One region of the Streptomyces sp. NPDC058650 genome, then DNA from elsewhere that is predicted to be linked to it. Evidence: riboswitches for the same ligand, from Rfam matches in the RefSeq annotation. Region 1 holds a riboswitch; each other region holds the start of a gene.
The links. A riboswitch is a leader RNA that binds a small molecule or an ion and turns the genes downstream of it on or off. The one in region 1 is predicted to bind cobalamin.

Region 1 (9,818 bases):
GTCCGCGAGCTCCTGGAGCTTGATGGGCTGCGGGGTCAGCGGTTCGTCGAGCATCTGGGCATCGAGGACGCCGAGGGCGAGATCTTCCTTGGAAGCAAAGTGGAAATACAGTGCTCCCTTGGTCACCCCGGCGCGCACCAGGATTTCCCCGATGGTCGTCCGCTCGTAGCCGCGCTCCGCGAAGACCGTGGCGGCCGACTCCAGGATCGCCCGCCGGGTCTTGATTGCACGCGCTTGCTGCGCCAAGGCGCCTCCTGCTGTCTCGCTGTCTGTGCTCACCGTGTGACGTGAAGCATTGAAAAGAAAACCGGGCTGTACGTATTCTATGTTGGGCGGACACACCGCCCAGGGGCGCGGGACGCAAGGGGGATCCATGGATCAGAACTGTCGAGGGGCTACGACGCAGGTCCCCGGAGAGTTCGTTCACCGGGCCGACCCCGCCGACATCATCCCCACGGGCTGGACACAGTTGACGGAGAACCGGTTCTCCATATCCGCCCGCTGGCCTGCCACACATCCCTTCTTCTCTCCCGTCGCAGGGGACCGGCACGACCCCGTGCTGGTGGCCGAGACGATACGCCAGGCCACTATGCTCGTCGCTCATGCCGAACTGGGGGTACCCGTGGACGACCAGTTCGTCATGTGGGGCCTCAATTACGCCGCCGACCCCGAGGCGCTCGCCGTGGACGGCCTCTCCTCGGACGTCACCGTCGACCTCGTCTGCTCCGACCTGACCCGTCGCGGCGGCAGCATCCGCAACCTGCGCACCACCATGGTGCTCACCCGTGACGGCCGGCACCTCGCCACCGGCAACGCCCTGGCCCGCTGCACGTCGGCCCTGGCGTACCGCCGGATCCGGGGCGAGCGCATGGCCGCACTGGGCAGGCCCGTCCCGCTCATCCCGGGCGTGTCCCCGCACCTCGTCGGCCGCGAGAACTCCAAGGACGTCGTCCTGGCCCCGGCTACCAGGCCCGGCCGGTGGCAGCTGCGGATCAACACCCAGCACACCACCCTCTTCCGCCGCCCGAACGACCACGTACCGGGAATGGTGCTCCTCGAGGCCGCCCGCCAGGCGGCGACCATGACGACCGGGAGCCGCGTCTTCCTGCCCACCGTCATGGAGGCCTCCTTCTCGCGCTACGCGGAGCTCGACAGTCCGTGCTGGATCGAGACCGAGGTCGTGCCCGCCTCCGCTTCCCCGGCCACCACCGTCCGTGTCTTCGGCCGACAGGACGGCAACGAGGTGTTCCGGTGCGAGCTGACCTCCCCGTCCCGCGACCTGGCGGTCGTCGGAGGCGGCCTCGGCAGCCGCCTGGCGGGTTGAACGGAACGGGAACGATGGGGCCTCGCATTCTGATCACCGGCACGACCGGGTTCATCGGCGGGCGGGTCGCGGCCCGGGCCGTGGCGCGACCGGAGATCGGCCGCCTCCGGCTGCTCGTACGCCGCCCGCTGCCGCCGCCCGCCCCCGCGACGGAGGAGCGCGACGGAGGTCCCGTGACCGAGTCCGTCACCGGTGACCTCCGGGACGCCGACTCGCTGCGCCGGGCCTGCGAGGGCGTCGACGTGCTGATCCACTGCGCCTCGGCGATCGGCGGGGACGAGGAGCTGGCCCGCAGCGTCAACGACGACGGCACCCGGGCCCTCGTCGACGCGGCCGTACGCGCCGGCGTGACCCGGATCGTCGCCCTGAGCACCGCCTCCGTCCACGGCCGAGGTCCTTTCCGGGCGGCCGCCCCCGGCACGCTGCCACTGGCTCCCGGCTCGGCGACCAGCCGTACCCGGGCGGCGGGCGAGCGGTACGTCATGGACGCGGGCGGGGCCGTCCTGCGACCCCACCTCGTGTACGGCACGGGCGACCGGCAGCTGATCCCTGGCCTGGTCCGGCTGCTCGCGGCGCTGCCCGGCCCGCTCGACGCCGGTGCCTCGCTGCACTCCCTGATCGACGTGGAGAGCCTGGCGGGCGCCCTGCTCGGCGCGGCGCTCTCGCCGCGGACGGAGGCGGGCCCGTACTACGTCAACCATCCCGAGCCGGTGCCGGTGGCGGAGCTGCTCGCGCCCTGCGAGGAGCTACTGGAAGGGCGGGCGGGGCGGTCCCGGGCGGCGGCGGTGGACCTCGCGGAGGCCCACGAGCTGTTCGCCGGGCACCCTTTCGGCCGGCACCACCTCGCCATGCTGGCCACCGACCACTGGTTCGCCGACGGCCGTCCCTGGGGGGAGCTCGGCTGTGACCCGGGACCGGGTTTCACCGCGGGGTTCGCGGCCCACGTGCCCTGGTACCAGAATCTCCTCGACCGTTCCTGAACCGAAAGAAGGCACCACCGACATGTCCGCGTTGGCCGGTAGGACCGCGATCGTCACGGGCGCGAGCCGCGGCATCGGAAGAGGCATCGCAGAGCGGCTGGCCAGGGACGGAGCCCTCGTCGCCGTGCACTACGGCAGCAACGGCGACGCCGCGCGCGCGACGGTGCAGCACATCGAGGAGGAAGGCGGCCGGGCCTTCGCCTTCCGCGCGGAGCTCGAAGCGCCGGACGTCGCGGACACCTTCTACGCGGCGCTGGACGCCGGTCTCGTGGAGTGCGGCGCGGAGCCCGGGTTCGACATCCTCGTGAACAACGCGGGCGCCAGCGGCTCCGGCCGCATCCACGAACTGACCACCGAGGTCTTCGACCGGTTGTTCGCGATCAACGTGAAGGCCCCGCTGTTCCTGATCCAGCGGGGCCTCGGCCGGCTGCGCGACGGCGGCCGGATCATCAACGTCTCCTCGGCGGCGACGAGGATCGCCTTCCCCGACTCCGTCACCTACGCGATGACGAAGGGCGCCGTCGACACGATGACGCTCGCCCTCGCCAAGGAGTTGGGGCCCCGGGGGATCACGGTCAACGCCGTGGCCCCCGGGTTCGTCGCGACGGACATGAACGCGCGACGCAGGGCGACCCCGGAGGCGAGCGCCGCCCTCGCCGCCTACTCGGTCTTCAACCGGCTCGGGACGCCGGCCGACATCGCGGACATCGTCGCGTTCCTCGTCTCCGACGACGCCCGCTGGATCACCGGCCAGTACGTGGACGCCACGGGAGGAAGCGCGCTCTGAGCCACGGTCAGCCGACCGGGGCGAGCGAGCGGCTGATCACGGCCGCGGTGCCCGCCGGTTCCAGGCCCGCGAGGGCCTCCGGCGCCGTCAGGGTCGGCAGCAGGGTGCGCCACAGACCGGTGACGGTGTGGGGGGAGAGCCACTCGGCGTTGTCCTGGCACAGGGTCACCAGGCCGACGGTGGCGGCGACGATCGTGCGGGCGAGGTCCTGCTGCCGTCCGATGCCGGCGGCGAGGAGACCCTCGTCGGCCGCCTCCGCGAGCCGTTGCTGTACGCAGCTCTGCCATTCCTGGCGCAGATTGAGCTCCGTACGGCTGTCGTTCGCGCAGCTGAGCCGGAAGCCCGCCCGTACGACGATGTCCTCGCGGAACAGGCGGGCGAGCGCGTGCGTGGTGTCCGCGAGGTTCTGCAGGGCGTTGGACCGGTGGCCGTACGCGATCCGGGCGGTCCGCCGCAGGGTCGTGCAGGCCGCGTCCTCGACGGCCTCGGCGATCGCCGCCTTGTTCTCGAAGTGGAAGTGGAGCGCCCCGGGGCTGACGCCGGCTCCCATGCTGATCGCGGACAGTGTGGCCAGGGCGTAGCCGTGCAGGTCGAACTCTCCTGCCGCCGACCTGATCAGCGCGTCGCGGGTCCGTGTGCCCCGCTCTTGTTTGGTCACCAACGGCTCCAGTAGCACCATGCGTCGCAGCGGTACGGAATTGCGCCCCGTCGCGCCGTACCACTCGACGACCTCAAACCGACTGATTGGTATTCTACGAGCTTTCGTTGGGATGCAGGGGCGCTTCGGTGTTGTCGGATTTACCTACCCATGGAGGGCGTCGGCATGCGCCCCCGCAAGGGTCCACGGTGCGTTCCGGGCCGAGGGTGTGGGCATGAACAAACCGAGTGGAAGGTTTGTCGGTGGATACCGACGGCGGAGGACGCCGCCGCAGCGCTCGGGCAGACCCAGCGGGACCCGGGACCCGGGACCCGGGACCCGTACACCGTCCCGCCGGAACGCGTCCCGGAGGAGGCCGCGGTCACCGCGACGTACCTGGGCGGGCGGCTCACCCGGAGCCGGAGCCGGAGCCGGAGCCGGTGACGGGAGAGGGCGGGGGCCGTCCCGTACAGGGCCGGGCGCCTGCCGTACGGGGACGGGCGGGCCCGTCCCCCGTGGATAAAGTGTGGCCACGATGACACGTTTACGCGAGAGCGTCCGGTCCCTGCTGCGCGAGCGAGTACTCGACGCCACCTACCTCCTCGTCGCCGCCGAGGGCCGGGGCGGGCTGCGGATGACCGCCATCGCGCGGGCCGCCGGGATCAGCCGCCAGACGCTCTACAACGAGTTCGGCTCGAAGGACGCCATCGGCAAAGCCCTGGTCCAGCGCGAGGTGGAAGGCTTCCTGCGCGGCATCCAGCGCGAACTCGACGCCCACCGGGGCGAACTGGAGGCCACGGCCGCGGCCGGGGTCGGCTACACCCTCCAGCGGGCCGCGGACAACCCTCTGATCAAGGGGGTCCTGGTGGCCGAGCGGGGTGGCGAGGACGAGCTCCTCGCCTGTCCGGCCACCCGCCCGGAGCCGGCCTTCGGGACGGCGACGGCGATGCTCGACGCGTACGCGATCGAGACCTGGCCCGAGGTGGACGAGGAGTCGCGACGTCTCGCGGTCGAGACGATCGTGCGGCTCACGGTCAGCCACATCGTCCGGCCCGTGGCCTCGCCGGAGGAGTCGGCGCGGCGCATCGCCCGGATCACGGCACGGACCGCGTACCCCGGCGCCCGCTGAGGCGCCGCCCGTCCGGGCGGGTCACGGGCCCGCGGCACCGTGTGGACGCGGGACCGAGCGGGAGGACCCGGGACCGCAGGGGCGGGGGAGGCGCCGGGAAGTCGGCGAGGCCCGGTGACGGACACGGGGGATCTCCGGCACCGGACCTCTGTTGAAGATTGTACGAGACTGTGGAGGTGGCCCGCACATCGGGGCCGGCGAGCTGACCGCAGGGAACACCCGCGGGTGTCCCCCTGACGGGCGAAGTGCGGGCCGACGGGGTAGATCTCCCCTGAGAGGCACTTCGCCGGTGACGACAGGGAGGCCGCCGTGGAAGGCAGAAGCAAAGGGTTCGTGCAGTCCTTCAATCGTCTCGGCGGGTACGGCTTCGTCGTCCCGGTGGGCTCCGATGAGCAGGTGTACTTCAGCGCGGCGGACATCGAGGGAGAGGTGCAGGCGGTCTCCGAGGGCCAGCAGGTCACTTTCGCCCTCGTTCTCGGTGACGGCCGCTTCGAGGCGAAGGAGCTGCGTCTCTGACCCGGCCCACGGCCGGAGGTGCGACGGGTCCCCGGTGGTACTGTGCCGAGGCCAGTCGCACCTATGCGCTCACCCGAACGGGCGAGCGTACGGGTCAGGGAATCCGGTGGGAATCCGGAGCTGACGCGCAGCGGTGAGGGCGACGGGCGGAGCATCGGCCACTGGGCGGCGGGACAGGCCCGGGAAGGCGCCCCGTCCGGATGACCCCGAGTCCGAAGACCTGCTGGCGGCCCCGGCGTCACGCCGTCGACCGGGGAGCACCGTACGACAGGCTCCGCGTATGAGCCGTGGACGCAGAGGAATGCTCCGTGCCGCTCGCACACCCCGTCCGTTCCGCCGCGCTGTTTCTCGCCGGCACCCTGACCCTGCTCGTGACCGCGACGGGCTGTGGCGGCGGACCCGCCACGACGCCCTCGGCGAAGAGCCCCGCCGACGGTGCGGGCTCCGACTACCCCGTGACCCTCGACAACTGCGGAGAGCGCGTACGGATCGACCGCCCGCCCCGGCGGGCCGTCGCCCTCGACCAGGGGGCCGCCGAGATCATGCTCTCCCTCGTCCTGGCCGACCGGATGGTCGGCACCGGGACCTGGACCGACCCCGTCCTCAAGGGACTTGAGGCGCAGAACGCGAAGGTGCCGCGCCTCGCCGACCGCTACCCCTCCTTCGAGAAGGTGCTCGACACCGAACCCGACTTCGCCGCCGCCTCGTTCGCGTACACGCTCGGCAAGGGCGGCGTCGCGCCCCGCGAACAGTTCGCGAAGCTGGGCGTCCCCACCTACCTCTCGCCGACCGACTGCGCCGACAAGGACAACAGCGGTGACGGCGACGGTGTCCGCACCCGGCCGCTCACGATGGAGACCGTCCACGGCGAGATCCGTGACCTGGCCCGGGTGTTCGGGGTGCCAGAGCGAGGCGAGAAGCTCGTCGCCGAACTCAAGGGCCGGGTGGCGAAGGCGACTTCGTCCGGCGACTTCGAGGACGTCACGGTCCTCTACTGGTTCGCCAACGCCGAGTCCCCCTACATGGCGGGCTGTTGCGGCGCCCCGGGCATCGTGACCCGTGCGCTCGGCGCGAAGAACGTCTTCGACGACACGCGCGAGGAGTGGCCCCAGATCAACTGGGAGACCGTCGCGGACCGCGACCCGGACGTGCTCGTGATCGGCGATCTGACCCGCCGTTCCCAGTCGGCCGAGAGCGCCGCGAAGAAGATCGCTTTCCTGGAGTCCGACCCGGTCACCAGGAACATGACGGCGGTGAGGAAGAAGCGGTACGTGTTGCTCAGCGGCCAGGCGATGAACCCCACGATCCGTACGGTCGAGGGCGTGGAGAAGGTGGCGGCCGCGCTCCGCTCGTACGGGCTCGCCAAGTGACCCTCGCGCGCCTCACCCGCCCCGTCAGGCCCGCCGCTCCCCGTCCTCCCACCCGGTCGGCCACAGCGCGGCGCGGCGGCCGGGCCCTGGCGTGGGCCCTGGCAGGGTTCGCCTTCCTCTGCGCGTCGGTCGCCGTGGCGATCACCATCGGGCCGGCGGACATCCGTGTCGGCGAGGTGCGGTCCGTCGTCGTCGCCCACCTGGCCGGCGGCGCCTCGGAACTGTCCCCGATCCGGGACGGGATCGTCTGGAACCTGCGCCTGCCCCGCACCCTCCTCGCGGCCGTGTGCGGCGCCGGACTCGCCGTGTGCGGGGCGGTGATGCAGTCGCTCCTGCGTAACCCGCTCGCCGATCCCTTCGTCCTCGGCGTCTCCTCGGGAGCCTCGACCGGCGCCGTCCTGGTCGTCGTCCTCGGCGTCGGCGGGGGAGTGCTCTCCGTCACCGGCGGCGCGTTCCTCGGGGCGGTCTGCTCCTTCGCGCTCGTGCTGCTGCTCAGCCACACCCTCGGCGGTTCGCCGGACCGCGTGGTCCTCGCCGGGGTCGCGGCGATGCAGCTCTTCTCCGCGCTGACCTCCTTCGTCGTCATGACGGCCGCGGACGCGGAGACCACCCGCGGCGTGCTGTTCTGGCTGCTCGGCTCGCTCGGCGGGGTCGGCTGGGACGAGGTGCGGGTGTGTTTCGCGGTGCTCGTGGCGGCCCTGCTGATCTGCGGCGGGTACGCGCGGACGCTGGACGCCTTCGCCTTCGGCGAGGACGCCGCCGCGTCACTGGGCGTCGCCGTCACCCGCGCCCGGACGGTCCTCCTGTGCGTCACCGCCCTCCTGACGGCCGCTCTGGTCTCCGCGGCCGGCGTGATCGGCTTCGTCGGTCTCGTCCTGCCGCACGCGGCCCGCGCGCTCGTCGGTCCCGGGCACGCCCGGCTGTTGCCGGTCACGGCGCTCGCGGGAGCGGTCTTCCTCGTCTGGGCGGACACCCTCGCCCGTACGGTGCTCGATCCCCAGGAGGTTCCGGTGGGCGTGGTGACCTCGCTGATCGGCGTACCGGGCTTCGTCATCGTCCTCTACCGCACGAGGGGTGCGCGATGACCACGACCACCGACGCGTGCGGCGGCGCGGGGCTCCGCGCCGACCGGGTCTCGCGCACCGTCGGTGGCACCCCCGTCCTCGACGGCGTCAGCCTCGCCCCGCGTCCCGGCACCGTCACCGGCCTGCTCGGCCCCAACGGATCGGGGAAGTCGACGCTCCTGCGCCTCCTCGCCGGCGTCCTCGCCCCCGACAGCGGCGTCGTCACCCTCGACGGCGATCCCCTCGACGGCCTCGGCCGCCGCACGGTCGCGCGGCGCCTCGCCGCGGTCGAGCAGCAGGCCGACACCCAGGTCGACCTGACCGTCCTCGACGCCGTCCGGCTGGGCCGCGTCCCGCACCGGAGGGCCTGGACCCCCGCGTCGGCGGCGGACGAGGCCGCCGTCCGCTCCGCCCTCGCCCGCACCGGCCTCGCCGACAAGGCGCACCGCTCCTGGCGGACGCTCTCGGGCGGGGAACGGCAGCGGGTCCAGATCGCCCGCGCCCTCGCCCAGGAACCGCGCGAACTCCTGCTCGACGAACCCACCAACCACCTCGACATCCAGCACCAGCTCGACCTCCTGACCCTGGTCGCCGGGCTCCGCCTGACCGCCGTCGTCGCCCTGCACGACCTGAACCTCGCGGCGCTGTACTGCGACCGGCTCGTCGTCCTCGCGGAGGGTCGCGTGGTGGCCCGGGGCACCCCGCACGAGGTCCTGACGGAGGAGCTCATCGCCGAGGTGTACCGGGTACGCGCCACGGTGACCCGGCCGACGCCCGGAGACCGCCCCCACATCCGCTTCCTGGGAACGCTCCCGACGCCCGCCGAGTCCGGGTGCGAGGGTTGAATCGTGGGCGGGCACGGGGCTGAGCCGCGGTGGCGGGTGAGAGGAGTGATCCTCGGTCGGCACGAGGGTTGAGCCTCGGCGTCGGATACGAGGGGTGACCCTCCGTCGGGCGCGAGGGCCGAGCCGCGGCGTCGGGCACGAGGGGTGATCCTCGGCGGCGGGCGCGAGGGCCGAGCCGTGGGCCGGTCTGCCTACGATGGCCCCATGTCCGAGCGCGCAGATCCGGCAGACGCCGCAGGTCCCGACGGCCCCACGACGGATCCCGCGGCGGATGCCGAGGCGGCCGCCGTGTCGCGTCCGCGTCCGCGTCCGCACGAGCGGACACCGGGAGCGCGGGAACTCGCCGCGGCGGCGGAGGTGTTCGCGCTCCTCGCCGACCCCACCCGGCTCCACCTGCTGTGGCTGCTCACCCGCGGAGAGGCCGACGTCAGCGCCCTGACCGAGGCGTGCGGGGCGGCGCGCCCGGCCGTCAGCCAGCACCTGGCCAAACTGCGCCTCGGCGGCCTCGTGCAGTCCCGCAAGGACGGGCGGCGGGTCGTGTACGCGATGCCCGACGGGCACCTGAAGCGGCTGGTCGTCGAGGCGATCAGTCGCGCGGACCACGTGGTGAGCGGCGAGCCCTGGCACGACTGAGCGCCCCTGGCGTCAACGTGTGCGCACCTATGCACGTATCGGTTACGGTGAGGGGGTCCGCCGACCGCCCTGGCCGACCGGGGGCATCCCCATGCTGTCCGTGCTGCGCAACCGCACCTACCGGCGCCTCTTCACCGCCCAGGTCGTCGCCCTGGCCGGCACCGGCCTCGCGACCGTGGCGCTGAGCCTCCTCGCCTACGACCTCGCCGGAGCGAACGCCTCCGCCGTGCTCGGCACCGCCCTCGCGATCAAGATGGCCGCGTACGTCGGCATGGGCCCGGTCGTCGGCGCCCTCGCCGACCGGCTGCCCCGCCGGAATCTGCTCGTCACCATGGACCTCCTCCGGGCCGGGGTCGCCCTGTCCCTGCCGTTCGTCACCCAGGTGTGGCAGATCTACGTCCTGATCCTCCTGCTCCAGACTGCCTCCGCCGCCTTCACGCCGACCTTCCAGGCGACGATCCCCGAAGTGCTGCCCGAAGAGCGCGACTACACGCGGGCGCTCTCCCTCTCCCGGCTCGCCTACGACCTGGAGA
Region 2 (9,818 bases), on a different contig from region 1:
CGCGGCCGGCTTCTTCGCCGTCCCGTACACGATCCTGGTGTACCCGCTGATCTTCACCTTCCTGCCGCGCCTCTGGTCGGTCTCGCACAAGCACGGATACGTCACCACCTCCGACTTCGTGCGCGGCCGCTTCGGCTCCAAGGGCCTGTCGCTCGCGGTCGCCGTCACCGGCATCCTCGCGACCATGCCGTACATCGCGCTCCAGCTCGTCGGCATCCAGGCCGTCCTGGACGTGATGGGCGTCGGCGGCGGCGAGACCACGCACTGGTTCATCAAGGACCTGCCGCTGCTCATCGCCTTCGGTGTCCTCGCGGCGTACACGTACTCCTCGGGCCTGCGCGCCCCGGCGCTCATCGCCTTCGTCAAGGACACCCTGATCTACATCGTCATCGCCGTGGCGATCATCTACATCCCGATCAAGCTCGGCGGCTTCGACGAGATCTTCGCCAGGGCCGGCGAGGCGTACGCGCAGACCAACGAGGCGACCGGCAAGCCGCGCGGCTCGCTCGTCCCCGGCGAGGCCGGCCAGTGGACGTACGCGACGCTGGCGCTCGGCTCGGCGCTCGCGCTCTTCATGTACCCGCACTCCATCACGGCGACGCTGTCCTCGCGGAGCCGTGAGGTGATCCGCCGCAACACCACGATCCTGCCGCTGTACTCGCTGATGCTGGGCCTGCTCGCGCTGCTCGGCTTCATGGCGATCGCCGCCGGGATCCAGGTCAAGAACGGCCAGCTCGCCATCCCGCAGCTCTTCGAGACCATGTTCCCGGACTGGTTCGCGGGCGTCGCCTTCGCCGCGATCGGCATCGGCGCGCTCGTCCCGGCCGCGATCATGTCGATCGCCGCGGCCAACCTCTTCACCCGCAACATCTACAAGGACTTCATCAAACCGAACGCGACCCCGGCCCAGGAGACCAAGGTCTCCAAGCTCGTCTCGCTCCTGGTGAAGGTCGGCGCGCTCGCCTTCGTCCTCACCATGGACAAGACGGTCGCGATCAACTTCCAGCTGCTCGGCGGAATCTGGATCCTCCAGACCTTCCCGGCGCTGGTCGGCGGTCTCTTCACCCGCTGGTTCCACCGCTGGGCGCTGCTCGCCGGCTGGGCCGTCGGCATGCTCTACGGCACGGTCGCCGCGTACGGCGTCGCGAGCCCGACACAGAAGCACTTCGGCGGTTCCTCCGCCGAGATCCCGGGCATCGGCGAGATCGGTTACATCGGTCTCACCGCCTTCGTCCTCAACCTCGTCGTCACGGTCGTCCTGACCTTCGTCCTCAAGGCCGTGAAGGCCCCCGAGGGCATCGACGAGACCTCCCCGTCGGACTACACGGCCGACGCGCCGTCCCGCACGGCGAAGCCGAAGACGGACCCCACGGCGGACCCGAAGGTCGGCGCCGGAGTGCACTGACCTCGCGGTACGACGCAGGGGCCCGGGATCTCCGCCAGGAGACCCCGGGCCCCTGCGCGTGCCCTTCGAGGCAGACTGGCTCCATGGACTTCACGATCAGGGCGGTACGGCCCGAGGAGTACGAGGAGCTCGGGGAACTCACCGGGCTGACCTATCTGAACGACGGGCTGCTGCTCCACGGCGAGGACGACTTCTATCTGGCCATGCTGCGCGACACGGCCCGCCGGGCCCGCGAGGCCGAGGTGCTCGTCGCCGTCGACGCGGACGACCGGATCATCGGCGGGGTGACCTTCGCCCGGGGCGACACCACCTGGGCGGACATAGCCGTCACCGGCGAGGCCGAGTTCCGGATGCTCGTGGTCGCGCCCGAGGCCCGCGGCAGGGGCGTCGGAGAGGCGCTCGTACGCGCCTGCGCCGACCGCGCGGGCGCCGCGCCGGAGTGCGCGCGGCTCGTGCTCTCCACGGACGCGAAGATGGTCTCGGCGCACCGGATCTACGAGCGGATGGGCTTCGTTCGCACCCCTGAGCGGGACTGGGATCCGGTTCCCGGCCACCGGCTGAGGACCTACGCCCTGGAGTTCTGACACCCCGAGGACAGCAGGGCGACACAACATGTGGTGGGTTCCGCGAGCGGCGCCCACCACATGTATGCTCGTCCTCGTTGTCGACGCAGGGAAATCCGGCGCGAATCCGGAACTGTCCCGCAACGGTGTGCTTCGTACCCATACGCGCGTACGAGGTGAGTCCGAGGACCTGCCGACAGCACACCCGGTCCTTCCGTTCCGGGTGTCACTGACGTCCGGGCCTCGCGGAGTGGGCCGGTGGACGCGGCGCATCCGGTACGGGTGCCCGCCTGCCCGCCTTCCCCCGCCGCGGCCCCGAGCCGAGCGAGGGAGAGCCCCACGTGACCATCGCGCCCGCCGATCCGGCCACGGCGATCGAGAGCGACGGACCCGGCACCATGCTGCTGCGGACCCTGACCGATCTCACCGCCGACCTGCCCGACACCGACCCCGGCAAGGTCGCCGCCGCCGCGCTCCGCGGCCGCAGCGCCACGTCGGACGAGGCGGAACTGCGCGAGCTGGCCACCGAGGCGGCCGCCGGCCTGATCTCCGAGGACCCGGCCTACTCCCGGCTCGCCGCCCGGCTCCTGACGATCACCATCGCCGACGAGGCCGCGAGCCAGGGCGCGGTGTGCTTCTCCGCCTCCGTGGCCGTCGGTCACCGCGAGGGCCTGATCGCCGACCGCACCGCCGACTTCGTCGCGCTGCACGCGGACCGGCTCGACGCGACCGTCGACCAGGCCGCCGACGACCGCTTCGGCTACTTCGGTCTGCGCACCCTCTTCTCGCGCTACCTGCTGCGCCACCCGATCACCCGCAAGGTGATCGAGACCCCGCAGCACTTCATGCTCCGCGTCGCCTGCGGCCTCGCCGAGGACGACAGCGCCCACGCACTCGACGAAGTGGCCGCCCTGTACGGCCTGATGAGCCGCCTGGACTACCTCCCGTCCTCGCCCACGCTCTTCAACTCCGGCACCCGCCACCCGCAGATGTCCTCCTGCTACCTCCTCGACTCCCCGCAGGACGAGCTGGACTCCATCTACGACCGCTACCACCAGGTCGCGCGCCTCTCGAAGCACGCGGGCGGCATCGGCCTCTCCTACTCCCGCATCCGCGCCCGCGGTTCCCTCATCCGCGGCACGAACGGGCACTCCAACGGCATCGTGCCGTTCCTCAAGACCCTCGACGCGTCCGTCGCCGCCGTGAACCAGGGCGGCCGCCGCAAGGGCGCCGCCGCCGTCTACCTGGAGACCTGGCACGCGGACATCGAGGAGTTCCTGGAGCTCCGCGACAACACGGGCGAGGACCAGCGTCGTACGCACAACCTCAACCTGGCGCACTGGATCCCGGACGAGTTCATGCGCCGGGTCAACGCGGACGCCGAGTGGTCGCTCTTCTCGCCGGCGGACGTGCCCGAGCTCGTCGACCTGTGGGGCGAGGAGTTCGACGCCGCCTACCGCGCCGCCGAGGCGAAGGGCCTGGCCCGCAAGAGCATGCCGGCCCGTGACCTGTACGGCCGGATGATGCGGACCCTGGCCCAGACCGGCAACGGCTGGATGACCTTCAAGGACGCCTCGAACCGGACGGCCAACCAGACCGCCGAGCCCGGCCACACCGTCCACTCCTCCAACCTCTGCACGGAGATCCTGGAGGTCACCAACGACGGCGAGACCGCGGTCTGCAACCTGGGCTCGGTCAACCTCGGCGCCTTCGTGGACGCCTCGACCCAGGACATCGACTGGGAGCGGCTCGACGCGACCGTCCGCACGGCCGTCACCTTCCTCGACCGGGTCGTCGACATCAACTTCTACCCGACCGAGCAGGCCGGGCGTTCCAACGCCCGCTGGCGGCCGGTGGGCCTGGGCGCGATGGGCCTCCAGGACGTCTTCTTCCAGCTGAAGCTGCCGTTCGACTCCCCCGAGGCGCGCGCGCTGTCCACCCGGATCGCCGAGCGGATCATGCTCGCCGCGTACGAGGCCTCCGCCGACCTCGCCGAGCGCAGCGGGCCGGTCCCCGCCTGGGACAAGACCCGCACCGCCCGCGGTGTCCTGCACCCGGACCACTACGACGTGGAGCTCAACTGGCCCGAGCGCTGGGCTGCCCTGCGCGAGCGGATCGCCACGGTCGGCATGCGCAACAGCCTGCTCCTGGCGATCGCGCCGACGGCGACCATCGCCTCGATCGCGGGCGTGTACGAGTGCATCGAGCCGCAGGTCTCCAACCTCTTCAAGCGCGAGACGCTGTCGGGCGAGTTCCTCCAGGTCAACTCGTACCTCGTCGCCGAGCTCAAGCGGCTCGGCGTGTGGGACGCGCAGACCCGGGACGCGCTGCGCGACGCCAGCGGCTCGGTCGCGGGCTTCACCTGGATCCCGGCCGAGGTGCGCGAGCTGTACCGCACGGCCTGGGAGATCCCGCAGCGCGGCCTGATCGACATGGCCGCCGCCCGCACCCCGTTCCTCGACCAGTCGCAGTCCCTGAACCTGTTCCTGGAGACGCCGACGATCGGCAAGCTGTCGTCGATGTACGCGTACGCCTGGAAGCAGGGGCTGAAGACGACGTACTACCTGCGCTCGCGCCCCGCGACCCGGATCGCCCGCGCCGCCCAGGCGTCGACGGCGGCCGCCGCGCCCATCCCCGTACAGGCGACCCCCGAAGAGGCCCTCGCCTGCTCCCTGGAAAACCCCGAGTCCTGCGAGGCCTGCCAGTAATGTCCAGCGACAACAAGAACCTGCTCGACCCGGGCTTCGAACTGACCCTCCGTCCGATGCGCTACCCGGACTTCTACGAGCGCTACCGCGACGCGATCAAGAACACGTGGACCGTGGAGGAGGTCGACCTCCACTCGGACGTCGCCGACCTCGCGAAGCTCACCCCCGGTGAGCAGCACATGATCGGCCGGCTGGTCGCCTTCTTCGCGACCGGTGACTCGATCGTGTCGAACAACCTCGTGCTGACGCTGTACAAGCACATCAACTCCCCCGAGGCGCGGCTGTACCTCTCGCGCCAGCTGTTCGAGGAGGCCGTGCACGTCCAGTTCTATCTGACGCTGCTCGACACCTACCTGCCCGACCCGGACGACCGCGCCGCCGCGTTCGACGCGGTCGAGGAGATCCCCTCCATCCGCGAGAAGGCGCAGTTCTGCTTCCGCTGGATGGACTCGGTGGAGAAGATCGACCGCCTGGAGACCCAGGCCGACCGCCGCCGCTTCCTGCTGAACCTGATCTGCTTCGCGGCGTGCATCGAGGGCCTGTTCTTCTACGGCGCCTTCGCGTACGTGTACTGGTTCCGCTCCCGCGGCCTGCTGCACGGTCTCGCGACCGGCACCAACTGGGTGTTCCGCGACGAGACGATGCACATGAACTTCGCCTTCGAGGTCGTGGACACCGTCCGCAAGGAGGAGCCGGAGCTCTTCGACGACGCCCTCCAGCAGCAGGTCACCGACATGCTGAAGGAGGCCGTGGAGGCGGAGCTGCAGTTCGGCCGCGACCTGTGCGGCGACGGCCTGCCCGGCATGAACACCGAGTCGATGCGCGAGTACCTCCAGTGCGTCGCCGACCAGCGCCTCCAGCGCCTCGGCTTCGCCCCGGTGTACGGCTCGGAGAACCCGTTCGCGTTCATGGAGCTCCAGGGCGTCCAGGAGCTGACGAACTTCTTCGAGCGCCGCCCGTCCGCCTACCAGGTGGCGGTCGAGGGCTCGGTGGACCTGGACGAGGACTTCTAGTCCGTACGGACGGTCCCAGGGAGACGGCGAAGGGCCCCGCACCGGTGACGGCGCGGGGCCCTTCGCCGTGAACGCCTGCCGCGATCAGGCGTTCGGGACGACCTCGTACCGCGGGGTGCCCTCTTCCATCTGGCGCAGGGCGTCCTTGCGGTCGCGCTTGGAGAGGCGGTCGATGTACAGGTAGCCGTACAGGTGGTCCGTCTCGTGCTGGAGGCAGCGGGCGAAGTAGCCGGTGCCGCGCACCTTGATCGGGTTGCCCTGGGCGTCCTGGCCGCTGACCACCGCGTAGTCGGGGCGGGCCAGCTCGGCGTAGGCGGTCGGCACGGACAGGCAGCCCTCGTTGGACTCGTCCAGGTGGCGCTGCTCGGCCGGCAGTTCCTCCAGGACCGGGTTGACCACGACGCCGGTGTGCCGGACGCCCTCGTCGTCCGGGCAGTCGTAGACGAAGACCTTGAGGTCCACACCGATCTGGTTCGCGGCCAGGCCCACGCCCTCGGCGGCCTTCTGGCTGGCGAACATGTCGTCGATCAGCGCCGCGAGCGCGTCGTCGAACTCGGTGACGTCCTTGCACTCCTTGTGGAGCACGGGGTTGCCGACGACGGTGATCGGGCGGGCCGTGCCGCGCTCGCGGTAGGCGAGCTCACGCGCCTCGCAGTCCTCCGTGTCCACGACGAATCCGTCGTTTCCGTCGATGATCTGCCCGTCAGTGTCCTGCTGCGTCATGTCCGGCGCGTGCCTTCCTCGGAACCCCAGTAAACGATCCCGCACAGCCTACGGGCAGTCGTCAGCAGACCTCTTCCAGATCCCGCCACTCACGACTGTCGGGGCTGTCCGCCACCCACCCGTCGAGGAGCCCACGCACGAGGCCCGCCGGGGCCGCGAGGCCGCACTCCCGCTCCGGGACCCACAGCTCGCCGGGCGAGCGGTGGCCGAGCGGCCCGGGGTGCCCCGGCTCGCTGTGGTCGTGCGGGTCGGAGTGCTCGCCCTCGCCCTCGGCGCTCGGCATGATCGACTCCGAGCAGGCGCGGCAGAGCAGCCGCACGGAGGACGACCAGTCCTCGGCGGCGAAACCGGCCTCGGCGGCGAGCTGCTCCAGGGCGTCCCTGTCGGCCTCGGTGGCGGCCTCCAGGAGGACCACCCAAGTGGGGACGGGGGACGGCGCCCACAGCTCGATCTCGTCGAAGACCGGGTAGGAGGGGCCCGCGGTGGTGGTGCGCTCGCCGTTCGGCACGCCGTCGTGGAGGACGACCTCGCCCCAGCGGCGCCCCGAGGACGGCAGCGGGATGGAGAGGACCTCGATACGGGCCGGGTCGAGCCTGCGGCCCCAGACGACCTCCGCCTCGCCCTCGGGCGAGAGCCGGACGGCGGCGCTGCCCAGCTCCATGCCGACGGGCTCGCCGGTGCCCGCGGCGGCGCCGGGCACCTTCAGCCCGTACGCCTGCCAGGCGCGGCGGGCCAGCGGCCAGTCCTGGAGCGCGGTCGCCGCGATGCCGACGTTCCACCAGTCGGGGGCGCCGGTCTCCTTGTCGAGCAGCGCGACCGCGCGCAGCCCGGCCGCTCTGGCCTGCTCCCAGTCGTGCCGGAACTTGTGCAGCAGGGCCAGGTTGAACCAGGACTCCGAGAGCCAGGGCTCCAGATCCGCCGCACGTGTCAGCAGGGCGCCCGCGTCCTCGTACCGCCCGTCGCCGATCAGCGTGAACGCGCGGTCGGTGGCCTGCCGCCACGAGGCGGAGGGCCGATGCCGTACCTTCCCGAAGATCCTCACGATTCCCGCCTGCCGGTCGCTTTCACCCTCTTGTTCGCATCCAACCATGCCCGGTCGGACGCGCGCTCATTACCCATGGGTTACCCAGGGGCGGCCGAGGTCACCCCAGCAGCTCCGCCCCGTGCCAGGACCTTGGCCAGGCATTCGACGACGTCCGGGTGATAGTCGCGTGCGGTGCCGAGGCGGAGCCGCTCCAGGGCTTCGAGGGCGGCGCCCGCGCCGTCGCCGGCCAGGTCGTCGTAGGCGTTCACGGCCCGGACGATCCGGGCGGGCAGCGGCTGCTCGCGGTACGGGTCGGCCTGCCGCTCGACGACGACGGCGACGGCCGCGGGGACCCCGGTCCTGCGGACGACCTCGCCGCCCAGGAGGGCGATCCGGCGCTGCTCCTCGGCCGGGAGGACCGCGGTGGCGCCGCCCTCGACGGGGTCGACGAGGGAGAGCTGTCCGATGTCGTGCATGAGCGCCGCGTACTCCAGGACGGTCAGCTCGGCCCCGGAGAGGCCCAGCTCCCGCCCGACGGCCCCGCTGAGGGCGGCGACCCGGCGGGCGTGGCCGGGCGGGGTGCAGCCGGCGATCTCGGTGGCCCGGGCGAGCGAGGCGATGGTCTGCCGGTTGACGGTCCGCACGGCCGCGTACCGCCGGAAGGAGACCTGGGTGAGCAGGAGCGGGACGGCGAGCACGGGCAGCGCCCACAGCCCGGCCGCGGCCACGCCGAGCGCCATGACGGCGCCCGTGGCGCAGACGGCCGAACCGATGCCGAGGAGGGCGCGCAGCTCGTCGCGGAGGAGGGGGCCGTACGGGAATCCGGTGCGGGCCCGGAGCACGAGGGCGGCGAGCACGGCGTCACAGAGGGCGGTCAGGACGAGCAGGAGCAGCAGGAAGAAGGCGTACGCCGGGCCCTCGCCGAGGTACGCGACGACGGCGCCGGAGTTGTAGAGGGGCTGGAAGCAGAGGGCGGCGAAGGTGACGGTGAGGACGCGGCGGGCGAGGTGGTCGGCGTCGGGGCCGCGGCCCCTGGCCAGGTGGGGGACGATCCCGGCGAGGCCGCCGGCGACGGAGACGGCGACGATCTGGAGGACGCCGTGGGTGGTGGCGGTGCCGGCGTCCGTCCCGAGCAGGGCGTACGCGAGGGCTCCCGCGGCGGCGAGCGGTGCGGGCTCGCGCTCGCCCGGCACAGCGCCCCAGCGGGCGAGCTCACCGAGGGCGATGAGCGTGCCGAAGGCGAGGGCGTTGCCGGGTTCCGCGACGCCGTACCAGAGGGTGGTGCCGAAGGCGGCGAGGCCCAGCAGCAGGGCCGCCCCGTGCACGGCGCCGACGGTGAGGGCCCCGGGCCTCATGCGCGCTCCTTCGGCCGCCGGGTGGTCAGGGGGGCGTCCGGCGCGCGCGGCGGGGGCAGGGTCCCGTCGACGGGGTCGGGCGGGGGTGCCCCGGGTGCCCCGTCGGCCGGGGCCGGCGGGAGCGGGGGCAGCGGCGGGGGCGTCTCGTCGGCGGTGACGTCGGTCTGCCAGCCGTGCCGGTCGAGGGCCCTGACCAGGGCGGTGACCATCCGGGGGTCGAACTGGCTGCCCGCGCAGCGCTCCAGTTCGGCGACGGCGGTCGGGACGGGGCGGGCCCGGCTGTAGGAGCGGGTGGAGGTCATGGCGTCGAAGGCGTCGGCGACGGCGACCACCCGGGCGAACTCGGGGATCTGTTCGCCGTGGAGCCCGTACGGGTAGCCGCTGCCGTCCATGCGCTCGTGGTGGTGGAGGATCGCGGACCGGGCCTCGCCGAGGAAGCCGATGCCCCGGACCATCTCGTGCCCGTACTCCGGGTGCAGTTCGATGACCTGGCGCTCCTCCGGGGTCAGCGGCCCGTCCTTGCGCAGCACGCGCGTGGGCACGCCCAGTTTGCCGACGTCGTGGAGGATGCCGGCGAACCGCACGACGTCGAGCCGGTCCTCCGCCATGCCGAGCTCACGGGCGATCAGGACGGAGGCGTGGCCGACCCGTTCGCTGTGGCCGCGGGTGTACCGGTCCTTGATGTCGACGGCTTGGACGAGGGCGCGGATGGTGCCCTGGTGCGCGGCCCGCTCGCGGTGGTACTGGGCGAAGACCCAGCAGGTGATGTACATCGGCAGCAGGACGAAGAGCGCGGCGGTCGGTCCGTACGAGCTGCGCCAGAGCACGGCCATCATCAGTCCGGCGAGCCCGTGCACGGCGTGCGGGGCGAGGGCGCGGCCGAGGAGTCCGCGCCAGGCGGCGCCGGCCGGCAGGCCGTCGGCGGTGGCCCGGATGCCGCCGTCGAGGGCGGTCAGGACCAGGCAGAAGGTGAGCGCGGCGGCGCCCGCGGGCAGCAGCACGTACGGGAAGTCGGGGGCGTCCGGGC
Region 3 (9,818 bases), on a different contig from region 1:
CTGGGCGGCGCCCAGGTGGGCGACAAGACGATGCTGGACGCGCTCGTCCCGGCCGTGGAGGGGCTGCGGAGTTCCTTCGGCGCGGCGCGCGCCGCGGCCGAGGAGGGCGCCCTCGCGACCGTACCGCTCCAGGCGCGCAAGGGCAGGGCCAGCTACCTCGGCGAGCGGTCGATCGGGCACCAGGACCCGGGGGCGACGTCGTCGGCGCTGCTGTTCGCGGAGCTCGCGGGGACGGCCCGCGCGGACGGTGCCGCGTGAGCGCGGCGGCGCCGGTCGGCATCGTGCTGGTCTCGCACAGCGCGGATGTCGCGGCCTCGGTGGCGGCACTGGCCCAGGGACTCTCGGGCGGTGGCGGTACGGCGCCGATCCTGCCGGCGGGCGGCCTCCCCGACGGCGGTCTCGGGACGAGCGCCGAGCTGATCCGTGCGGCGGCAGAGGCCGTCGACGGCGGCGCCGGGGTGGCGCTCCTGGTCGACCTGGGCAGTGCCGTCCTGACGGTGAAGGCGCTGCTCGCCGAGGGCGACGAGCTCCCGGAGGGCGCCCGGCTGGTCGACGCGCCGTTCGTCGAGGGCGCGGTCGCGGCGTTGGTGACGGCGAGCGCGGGCGGGGATCTCGACGCGGTGGCCGCAGCGGCCTCGGAGGCGTACGCCTATCGCAAGGAGTGAAGGAGTGGGGTGAGGGTGTCGACTTGATAGGCAAGTGGAGAGTTGCCTATTCTGGGGTGGTGGCCGACGACCTCTTCAAAGCCCTGGCCGACCCCACCCGCCGCACGATCCTCGACGAGCTCACGGAGAAGTCCGGACAGACACTGTTCGAGATCTGTTCGCGACTGAGCATGAAGCACGCGCTCGGCATCTCGCGCCAGGGGGTCTCCCAGCACCTCGCCGTGCTGGAGGCCGCCGGGCTCGTCGAGACCAGGCGGGAGGGCCGCTACAAGTTCCACGACCTGAACACCGCTCCCCTGCGGCACATCACCGAGCGGTGGCCCGTGCCCGACACCCCCGGACCGGAGAAGAGCACCTCATGAAGATCCATCTGACCAGCGTCTTCGTCGACGACCAGGCCAAGGCCGAGCGTTTCTACACCGAGATCCTCGGCTTCGTGAAGAAGCACGACGTCCCGCTGGGCGAGACGGACCGCTGGCTGACCGTCGTCTCGCCCCACGAGCCCGCCGGTACCGAACTCCTCCTGGAGCCCGCCGGTCACCCGGCGGTCAAGCCCTACCGCGACGCGCTGGTCCAGGACGGCATCCCGCTGGCCCAGTTCGCCGTCGACGACGTGCGGGCCGAGTACGAGCGCCTGAGCGGCCTCGGCGTCCGCTTCACCCAGGAACCCCTGGAGATGGGCCCCGTCACCACCGCCGTCTTCGACGACACCTGCGGCAACCTGATCCAGCTCGCGACGGAGCCCCAGTAGGCCCGGCGGGAGGCGGGCCTACCGCCGGTCGGCCCGCTCTCCCCGGCGTCAGCCGACGACGGCGTCGAGCTCCACCTCGACGAGCCATGCGGGATCGATGAACCGCGTGACCTCGACGAAGGTCGTCACCGGCCGGACCTCCGCGAACCGCTCCCCGTGGGCGCGCGCGGCCTCCTTCCACGAGGTCACGTCGGTCAGCATGACGCGGGTGCGCACGACGTCCTCCAGCGACGCACCCGCCGCCTTCAGCGCCTCCTCGGCGATGTCGAGACACCTGACGGTCTGGGCGTACACGTCACCCGGCGCGACGGCCGCCCCGTCGTCGCCGATGGGAGCGGTCCCGGCGACCGCTACGTGCGCACCCTTTCAAACGGCGCGGGAAAAGCCGATCTCCGGTTCGAGTGGCGACCCGGAACTGACCCTCTGTGGAACATCCCTCATCGCTCCGTACTCCTCCGCGTTGTAATGCACCTGGTCAACGGACTAGTGTCGCAGGGCCTTGGTGTTCGGGAAACCGGTGCAGTACCGGTGCGGCCCTCGCCACTGTGATCGGGAGTTCCGGCTCCACACCCGTGGGAGACCCCCGCGGGCAAGCCACTGGACCGTTGTGGGAGACCACCGCGGTGTGGGAAGGCGGAGTCGGGACGTATGACCGTCAGCCAGGAGACCGGCCAGGGTGCGTTGTCCATCCACGAGGTGCTGGAGAGGGTCTCCCAACCATGCATATAGCCGAGGGGTATCTGCCCCCCGTACACGCCGCCGCCTGGGGCGTTGCCGCCGCTCCGTTTGTCGTCCACGGGGTTCGCGCGCTCACCCGCGAGGTGCGCTCCAACCCCGAGTCCACCCTGCTGCTCGGCGCCGCCGGCGCCTTCACGTTCGTCCTGTCCGCACTCAAACTTCCCTCCGTGACGGGCAGTTGCTCGCATCCGACGGGTACGGGTCTGGGCGCGATCCTCTTCCGGCCGCCGATCATGGCGGTCCTCGGGACGATCACCCTGCTCTTCCAGGCCCTGCTGCTCGCCCACGGCGGACTCACCACGCTCGGCGCGAACGCCTTCTCGATGGCGATCGTCGGACCCTGGGCGGGGTACGGGACCTATCTGCTGGTGCGCCGGTTCGGTGCGCCGCTGATGGTCGCCGTCTTCTTCGGCGCGTTCGTCGCCGATCTGTCCACGTACTGCGTCACGAGCGTGCAGCTCGCGCTGGCCTTCCCGGACCAGGGCAGCGGCATCATGGGCTCCCTGGCCAAGTTCGGTTCCATCTTCGCCGTGACACAGATCCCGCTGGCGGTGAGCGAGGGCCTGCTCACCGTGCTCGTGATGCGGCTGCTCATGCAGTCCAGCAAGGGCGAGCTGACCCGGCTGGGCGTTCTGACCCGGTCCGCCACGAAGCGACACGAGGAGGCGGCCGCGCGATGAGCTTCACCGTCAGCCGGAACACGAAGATCAACGCCCTGCTGCTGCTCGTCGTCGCCGCGCTCGCGGTGCTGCCGCTGGCACTGGGGCTCGGCGACCACAAGGAAGAGCCGTTCGCCGGGGCGGACGCGGAGGCGGAGACCGCGATCACGGAGCTCCAGCCCGATTACGAACCGTGGTTCAGCCCTCTGTACGAGCCGCCGTCCGGGGAGATCGAATCGGCGCTGTTCGCCCTCCAGGCGGCGCTGGGCGCTGGTGTCCTCGCCTACTACTTCGGGGTGCGGCGCGGACGTCGGCAGGGCGAGGCCCGCGCGCTGGCGCAGGCCGGCGAGGGTGCGGAGAGCGCGAAGCGCGCGGAGGGTGCCGCGATCGCGGACTCGCGCGTCGAAGCCGGGGACAGGGACGCGTAACCGCCCATGCTGCCTATCGACGCGGCGGCGCACAGCAGTCGCTGGCGCCGCCGCCATCCCGTCGAGAAGGCCCTGCTCGGCTTCGGTCTCACGCTGTGCGCGGTGTGTCTGCCGCCGTGGCCGGGTGCGGTGCTCGTCGCGGCGGCCACGCTCGCGGTCCTGCTCGGCCCGGCCGGAGTGGCGGGCCGTCAGCTGTGGCGGGCGTTCCGCGTGCCGCTCGGGTTCTGCGTCACGGGCGCGGTGCCGCTGCTCTTCGAGGTGGGCGGGGCACGGGGGTTCGTGGCCCTCGCGCCCGGCGGGCCCGTCCACGCGGGCGAGCTGCTGCTGCGGACCGCCGCCGCCTCGCTGGGGGTGCTGCTCTTCGCGTTCACGACGCCCGTCTCCGACGTGCTCCCCCGGCTCGTCCGCGCGGGGGTGCCCGCGCCCGTGGTGGACGTGGCGCTCGTGATGTACCGGATCATCTTCCTGCTCCTCGACTCCCTGTCCAAGATCCGCCAGGCGCAGGCCGCCCGGCTCGGGCACACCACCCGGGCGGCGACCTGGCGGTCGCTCGCCGGGCTCGGCGCCACGTCGTTCGTCCGCGCCTTCGACCGGGCGCAGCGCCTGCAGTCGGGGCTCGCCGGGCGCGGCTACGACGGGACCCTTCGGGTCCTGGTCCCCGCCGCCGCGGTCTCCCGCCGGTTCCTGGCGGCGGCCGTCGGGCTCCTCGGCGGGCTCGTCGCCCTCACCCTCGTACTCGAAAGGTTCCTGCCGTGACCGCCGTGACCGCCGTGACGTCTCCGACGACCTCCGCGACGCCCGTCGTGGAGCTGGTGAAGGCGGGTTTCGCCTACGAGGACGGGCCGGCGGTCCTGTCGGACGTGGACTTCGCGGTGCCGGAGGGGCGGGCCATCGCGCTGCTCGGGCGGAACGGCAGCGGCAAGACGACGCTGCTGCGGCTGCTCAGCGGGGGGTTGCGGCGCGGGAGCGGGTCGCTGCTCCTGGACGGGGCGGAGGTGACGTACGACCGGAAGGGGCTGACCCGGCTGCGGACGACCGTGCAGCTGGTGGTGCAGGATCCGGACGACCAGCTGTTCGCGGCCTCGGTCGGGCAGGACGTGTCCTTCGGGCCGATGAACCTGGGGCTCCCGGAGGAGGAGGTACGGCTCCGGGTGCGGGAGGCCCTGGAGGCGCTGGACATCGTGGCCCTGGAGGACCGGCCGACGCATCTGCTGTCGTACGGGCAGCGCAAGCGGGCGGCGATCGCGGGCGCGGTGGCGATGCGGCCCCGGGTGCTGATCATGGACGAGCCGACGGCCGGGCTCGATCCGCACGGTCAGGAGCGGCTTCTCGACGCCCTGGCGCGGCTCCGCGCGGCCGGGACGACGGTGGTGATGGCGACGCACGACGTGGATCTCGCGCTGCGCTGGGCGGACGAGGCGGCGGTGCTCTCCCCCGCCGGACTGCGGACCGGTCCGGTCGCCGAGCTCCTCGGGGACGACGCCCTGCTCGACGCGGCGCGGCTGCGGCGGCCCTGGGGCACGTCCGTCGCCCGGCTGCTGCGCGCCCACGGGCTGCTCGCCCCGGACGCGCCCGAGCCCCGTACGCCGGAGGAGCTGGACGCCTGGCTGCGGGCCGGGCCACTTGCTACTGAGTAGTAGACATCACGTCCCGAATCTTCTGCAACTAGTTGCATAACGAGGAGGGGTCCCCTAGAACTGAGGTCGACTGATCCTGCGCGAGGAGGCGCCCCCATGACCGCGACCCCCACCCCCACCCCGTACCCGCATCTGCTGAGCCCGCTCGACCTCGGGTTCACGACCCTGCCCAACCGGGTGATCATGGGTTCGATGCACGTCGGCCTGGAGGAGACGGAGCACGGCTTCGAGCGCATGGCCGCCTTCTACGCCGAGCGCGCCCGCGGCGGCGTCGGCCTCATCGTCACCGGCGGCATCGCGCCCAACGAGGCCGGCCGCCCCTGGGACGGCGGGGCGAAGCTCACCACCGCCGAGGAGGTCGCCGAGCACCGGCTGATCACCGACGCCGTGCACGGCGAGGGCGGCCGGATCGCGATGCAGATCCTGCACTTCGGCCGGTACGCGTACCACCCCGGCCTCGTCGCGCCCAGCGCGATCCAGGCCCCGATCAGCCCCTTCGTACCGAACGAGCTGACCGACGCCGAGGTCGAGCAGACCGTCGAGGACTACGCCCGCTGCGCCGAGCTCGCCAAGGAGGCGGGGTACGACGGCGTCGAGGTCATGGGCTCCGAGGGCTACCTCATCAATGAGTTCATCGCCGCGGCCACGAACCAGCGCACCGACCGGTGGGGCGGTTCGTACGAGAACCGCGTCCGCTTCCCGCTGGAGATCGTCCGCCGCATCCGCGAGCGGGTCGGCACGGACTTCATCCTCGTCTACCGCCTCTCCATGCTGGACCTCGTACCCGGCGGCTCCACCCTGGAGGAGGTCGTCCGGCTCGCCAAGGAGATCGAGGCGGCCGGCGCCACCATCATCAACACCGGCATCGGCTGGCACGAGGCGCGCATCCCCACCATCGCCACCTCCGTGCCGCGCGGCGCGTACACCTGGGTGACGAAGAAGCTGATGGGCTCGGTCTCCGTCCCGCTCGTCACCAGCAACCGCATCAACACCCCCGAGGTCGCCGAGGAGATCCTCGCCGACGGCCGGGCCGACCTGGTCTCGCTGGCCCGCCCCTTCCTCGCCGACCCCGACTTCGTCGCGAAGGCCTCGGAAGGCCGCGCCGACAGGATCAATACCTGCATCGGGTGCAACCAGGCCTGCCTCGACCACACCTTCAACCTGAAGATCACCTCCTGCCTGGTCAATCCGCGCGCCTGCCACGAGACCGAGCTCGTCCTCGCCCCCACGCGCCTCGCCAAGCGCGTCGCGGTCGTCGGCGCCGGCCCCGCCGGACTCGCCTGCGCGGTGTCCGCGGCCGAGCGCGGCCACGCCGTCACCCTCTTCGACGCCGCCGCCGAGATCGGCGGCCAGCTCAACATCGCCAAGCGCGTGCCGGGCAAGGAGGAGTTCGACGAGACCCTCCGCTACTTCCGCGTGCAGCTCGCCGAGCGCGGCGTCGAGGTCCGCCTGAACACCCCGGTGGCGGCGGGCGACCTCGACGGCTACGACGAGGTCGTCGTCGCCACCGGCGTCTCCCCGCGCACCCCCGGGATCGTGGGCGTGGACCACCCGAGCGTCGTCAGCTACCTGGACGTGCTGCGGGACGGCGCGCCGGTCGGCGAGCGGGTGGCGATCATCGGCGCCGGCGGCATCGGCTTCGACGTCGCCGAGTTCCTCACGGACGGCGGCGAGGGCGCGAGCCAGGACCCCGAGACGTACTTCCGCCAGTGGGGCGTGGACACCTCCTACGAGAACCGGGGCGGACTGCGCGCCCCCGAGCGCACCGCGCCGCCGCGCCAGGTGCACCTGCTCCAGCGCAAGAGCACCAAGGTCGGCGCGGGCCTCGGCAAGACGACCGGCTGGATCCACCGCACCGAGCTCAAGCACCGGGGCGTCGCCATGGTGGCGGGCGTGTCGTACGACCGGATCGACGACGAGGGCCTGCACGTCACGATCGACGGAGAGGCCCAGCTCCTGCCGGTCGACACGATCGTGCTGTGCGCCGGCCAGGAGCCGCGGCGGGACCTGTACGAGGAGCTGGTGGCGGCGGGGCGTTCGACGCACCTCATCGGTGGCGCGGACGTCGCCGCCGAGCTGGACGCCAAGCGGGCGATCGACCAGGGCACGCGGCTCGCCGCCGCGCTGTGATCCCCGCGCCGTGACCCCCGCCCGGTGATCGCCGCGCCGTGACCCCCGCCCGGTGATCGCCGCGCCTTGATCGCCGCCCGGTGATCGCCGCCCGGTGATCGCCGCGCCGTGATCGCCGCCCGGTGATCGCCGCAGGGTGATCCACGTCCGGTGATCCGTGTGGCCGGCCGAATCTAGGATGCGAGCATGTCCCTCCCGCACGCGATCCTCACCGCGTTGCTCGAAAAGCCGTCCTCCGGCCTCGAACTGACGCGCCGCTTCGACAAGTCGATCGGCTACTTCTGGTCGGCCACGCACCAGCAGATCTACCGCGAGCTCGGCAGGCTGGAGCAGGCGGGGCACATCCGTGCCCTGCCCGCTCCGGTGCCCGCGCGCGGGCAGAAGAAGGAGTACGAGGTGCTGCCCGCGGGCCGGGCGGAGCTGAGCGACTGGGTCGCCAGGTCCGAGGACCCGAAGCCGATGCGGGCCGCCCTGCTGCTGCGGATGCGGGCCGCCGCGATCGTCGGGACCGAGGGGCTCCGGTCCGAGCTGGAGCGCCATCTCGCCCTGCACCGGGAGCAGTTGGATGAGTACCTCGCGATCGAGGAGCGGGACTTCCCGGCGGAGCGGCGCCGCACCGAGCCGGACCGGCTGCGCCATCTCGTCCTGCGGGGCGGGGTGGACCTGGAGCGGTTCTGGGTGGAGTGGCTGACGGGCGCACTCGCGGAGCTGGAACCGGAGGGGGCGTAGCGGCGCGACGCCGTGCGGGAGCCCGGCAGTCCGGGAGCCCGGCCGCTTCAGCCGCCCGGCGGTCCGACAGGCCGGGAGCCCGGCGGTCCGGCATTCCGGCAGGCCGGGAGCCCAGCAGTCCGACCGACCGACCGGCGGTTCGGCCACCCGGCCGCCTGGGAGCCTGGGAGCCCAACAGTCCGGCATTCCGGAAGGCCGGGAGCCCGGCGGTCCGGGAGCCCGGGAGCCCGGCGGTCCGGCCACCCGGCCGCCCGGGAGCCCAGCAGTCCGGCATTCCGGCGGTCCGGGAGCCCGAGAGCCCGGCGGTTCGGCCGCCCGGCGGTCCGACCGACCGATCGGCCGCCCGGCGGTCCGGCGGTCCGGCCACCCGGCAGCCCGGGAGCCCAACGGTCCGGCATTCCGGCAGGCGCCGGGAGCGCGGCATTCCGGCGGTCCGGGAGCCCGGCGGTCCGACCGACCGACCAGCCGCCCGGGAGCCCGGCGGTCCGGCGGTCCGACCGACCGGCGGTCCGACCACCCGGGAGCCCGGCCGTTCGGCCGCCCGGGCGGAGCCGGGGCGTGGGTGGCGGTTCAGGACGCGGCGTTCTCCGCTCGACGCCAGGCCGCCTCGCGTAGCAGCCGCAGGCCGTTGAGGCCCACGAGGACCGTCGAACCCTCGTGACCGGCGACGCCCAGCGGCAGCGGCAGGTGGCCGACGAGGTCCCAGACGACCAGGGCGCCGATGCAGACGCCCGCGATCACCAGGTTCTGGACGACCAGGCGGCGGGCGCGGCGCGAGAGCGCCACGACGGCCGGGATCGCGCCGAGTTCGTCGCGGACGACGACCACGTCGGCGGTCTCCAGGGCCAGGTCGGAACCGGCCCTGCCCATGGCGACGCCCGTGTGGGCGGCGGCCAGGGCCGGAGCGTCGTTGACGCCGTCGCCGACGAGCAGCACCTTCGCGCCCGCCCGCTCCCATTCCCGTACCGCCTCCGCCTTCTCGTGCGGGAGGAGTCCGGCGCGGACGTCGCCGATGCCCGCCTCGGCGGCGATCCGGGCGGCGGCGCCCGCGTTGTCGCCGGTCAGCAGGGTGGGGGCGGTGCCGGTGAGCCTGCCGAGGGCGGCGACCGCCTCCGCCGCTCCCTCGCGGAGCCGGTCGGAGAGTTCCAGTACGGCGGCCGGGGCGCCGTCGACGACGACCTCGACCGCGGTGTCGCCGTGGGTGCCGGACGCCCGGCGGACCCGTACGTCATGGCCGTCGACCACGGCCCGTACACCCTGGCCCGGCTCGGCGGCGAAGTCGGTCGCCTCGGGTACGCGCAGACCCCGGGCGCGGGCCTCGGCGACCACGGCGCGGGCCAGCGGGTGCTCGCTGGGGACCTCGGCCGCGGCGGCGAGGGCGAGCGCGGTCCCGTCGCCGCGGACGGCGGTCACCCGGGGCGCGCCCTCGGTGAGGGTGCCCGTCTTGTCGAGTGCCACTCGGTCGACCGCGCCGAGCCGTTCCATGACGACGGCGGACTTCACGAGGACGCCGTGGCGCCCGGCGGTGGCGATGGCCGAGAGCAGTGGGGGCATGGTGGCGAGGACGACCGCGCAGGGCGAGGCGACGATCATGAAGGTCATCGCGCGCAGGAGCGCCTCGGTGAGGTCCGCGCCGAAGGCGACGGGCAGGCCGAAGAGCGCGAGGGTGGCGACGACGACGCCGACGGAGTAGCGCTGTTCGATCTTCTCGACGAAGAGCTGGGTGGGGGCCTTGGTCGCGCTGGCCTCCTCGACGAGGGCGACGATCCGGGCGACCACGAAGTCCCCGGGGTCCTTGTCGACGCGGACGCGCAGCGCCCCGGAGCCGTTCAGGGTGCCCGCGAAGACCTCGTCGCCGGGTGCCGCGGGGGCCGGGAGCGGTTCGCCGGTGACGCTCGCGCGGTCGATGTCGCTCGTGCCGCTCAGGACGGTGCCGTCGGCGGGGAGGCGTTCCCCCGGCCGTACGAGGACGGTGTCGCCGGGCAGGAGCGCGGTGGCCTCGACGGTCTCCTCGCCCGCCCCCGTGAGGCGTACGGCGGTGGCGGGCGCGAGGTCGAGGAGCCCGCGTACGGAGTCGGCCG

Region 2: linked by a shared signal. The riboswitch ahead of ACFWWU_RS12190 (ribonucleoside-diphosphate reductase subunit alpha) and the one ahead of ACFWWU_RS20595 (ABC transporter substrate-binding protein) in region 1 are both predicted to bind cobalamin.
Region 3: linked by a shared signal. The riboswitch ahead of ACFWWU_RS33100 (energy-coupling factor ABC transporter permease) and the one ahead of ACFWWU_RS20595 (ABC transporter substrate-binding protein) in region 1 are both predicted to bind cobalamin.

What each region holds. Positions count from the first base shown of each region.
Region 1 covers NZ_JBHXRL010000011.1:692-10,509, forward strand. The annotation lists gene ACFWWU_RS20560 (ScbR family autoregulator-binding transcription factor) at 1-246, opposite strand, end outside; gene ACFWWU_RS20565 (ScbA/BarX family gamma-butyrolactone biosynthesis protein) at 374-1,324, shown strand; gene ACFWWU_RS20570 (NAD-dependent epimerase/dehydratase family protein) at 1,339-2,304, shown strand; gene ACFWWU_RS20575 (SDR family oxidoreductase) at 2,327-3,091, shown strand; gene ACFWWU_RS20580 (ScbR family autoregulator-binding transcription factor) at 3,099-3,749, opposite strand; gene ACFWWU_RS20585 (TetR/AcrR family transcriptional regulator) at 4,264-4,857, shown strand; gene ACFWWU_RS20590 (cold shock domain-containing protein) at 5,191-5,373, shown strand; cobalamin riboswitch at 5,470-5,595, shown strand; gene ACFWWU_RS20595 (ABC transporter substrate-binding protein) at 5,682-6,743, shown strand; gene ACFWWU_RS20600 (FecCD family ABC transporter permease) at 6,740-7,828, shown strand; gene ACFWWU_RS20605 (ABC transporter ATP-binding protein) at 7,825-8,652, shown strand; gene ACFWWU_RS20610 (ArsR/SmtB family transcription factor) at 8,857-9,285, shown strand; gene ACFWWU_RS20615 (MFS transporter) at 9,377-9,818, shown strand, end outside.
Region 2 covers NZ_JBHXRL010000005.1:418,731-428,548, reverse strand. The annotation lists gene mctP (monocarboxylate uptake permease MctP) at 1-1,405, shown strand, start outside; gene ACFWWU_RS12195 (GNAT family N-acetyltransferase) at 1,489-1,989, shown strand; cobalamin riboswitch at 2,037-2,181, shown strand; gene ACFWWU_RS12190 (ribonucleoside-diphosphate reductase subunit alpha) at 2,310-4,676, shown strand; gene ACFWWU_RS12185 (ribonucleotide-diphosphate reductase subunit beta) at 4,676-5,689, shown strand; gene def (peptide deformylase) at 5,774-6,412, opposite strand; gene ACFWWU_RS12175 (tetratricopeptide repeat protein) at 6,474-7,454, opposite strand; gene ACFWWU_RS12170 (HD-GYP domain-containing protein) at 7,535-8,791, opposite strand; gene ACFWWU_RS12165 (HD-GYP domain-containing protein) at 8,788-9,818, opposite strand, start outside.
Region 3 covers NZ_JBHXRL010000026.1:107,742-117,559, reverse strand. The annotation lists gene dhaL (dihydroxyacetone kinase subunit DhaL) at 1-258, shown strand, start outside; gene ACFWWU_RS33120 (PTS-dependent dihydroxyacetone kinase phosphotransferase subunit DhaM) at 255-665, shown strand; gene ACFWWU_RS33115 (ArsR/SmtB family transcription factor) at 725-1,027, shown strand; gene ACFWWU_RS33110 (VOC family protein) at 1,024-1,416, shown strand; partial or broken gene ACFWWU_RS33105 (Rid family hydrolase) at 1,465-1,764, opposite strand; cobalamin riboswitch at 1,872-2,107, shown strand; gene ACFWWU_RS33100 (energy-coupling factor ABC transporter permease) at 2,136-2,834, shown strand; gene ACFWWU_RS33095 (energy-coupling factor ABC transporter substrate-binding protein) at 2,831-3,241, shown strand; gene cbiQ (cobalt ECF transporter T component CbiQ) at 3,248-3,997, shown strand; gene ACFWWU_RS33085 (ATP-binding cassette domain-containing protein) at 4,003-4,878, shown strand; gene ACFWWU_RS33080 (FAD-dependent oxidoreductase) at 4,975-7,008, shown strand; gene ACFWWU_RS33075 (PadR family transcriptional regulator) at 7,195-7,737, shown strand; gene ACFWWU_RS33070 (heavy metal translocating P-type ATPase) at 8,308-9,818, opposite strand, start outside.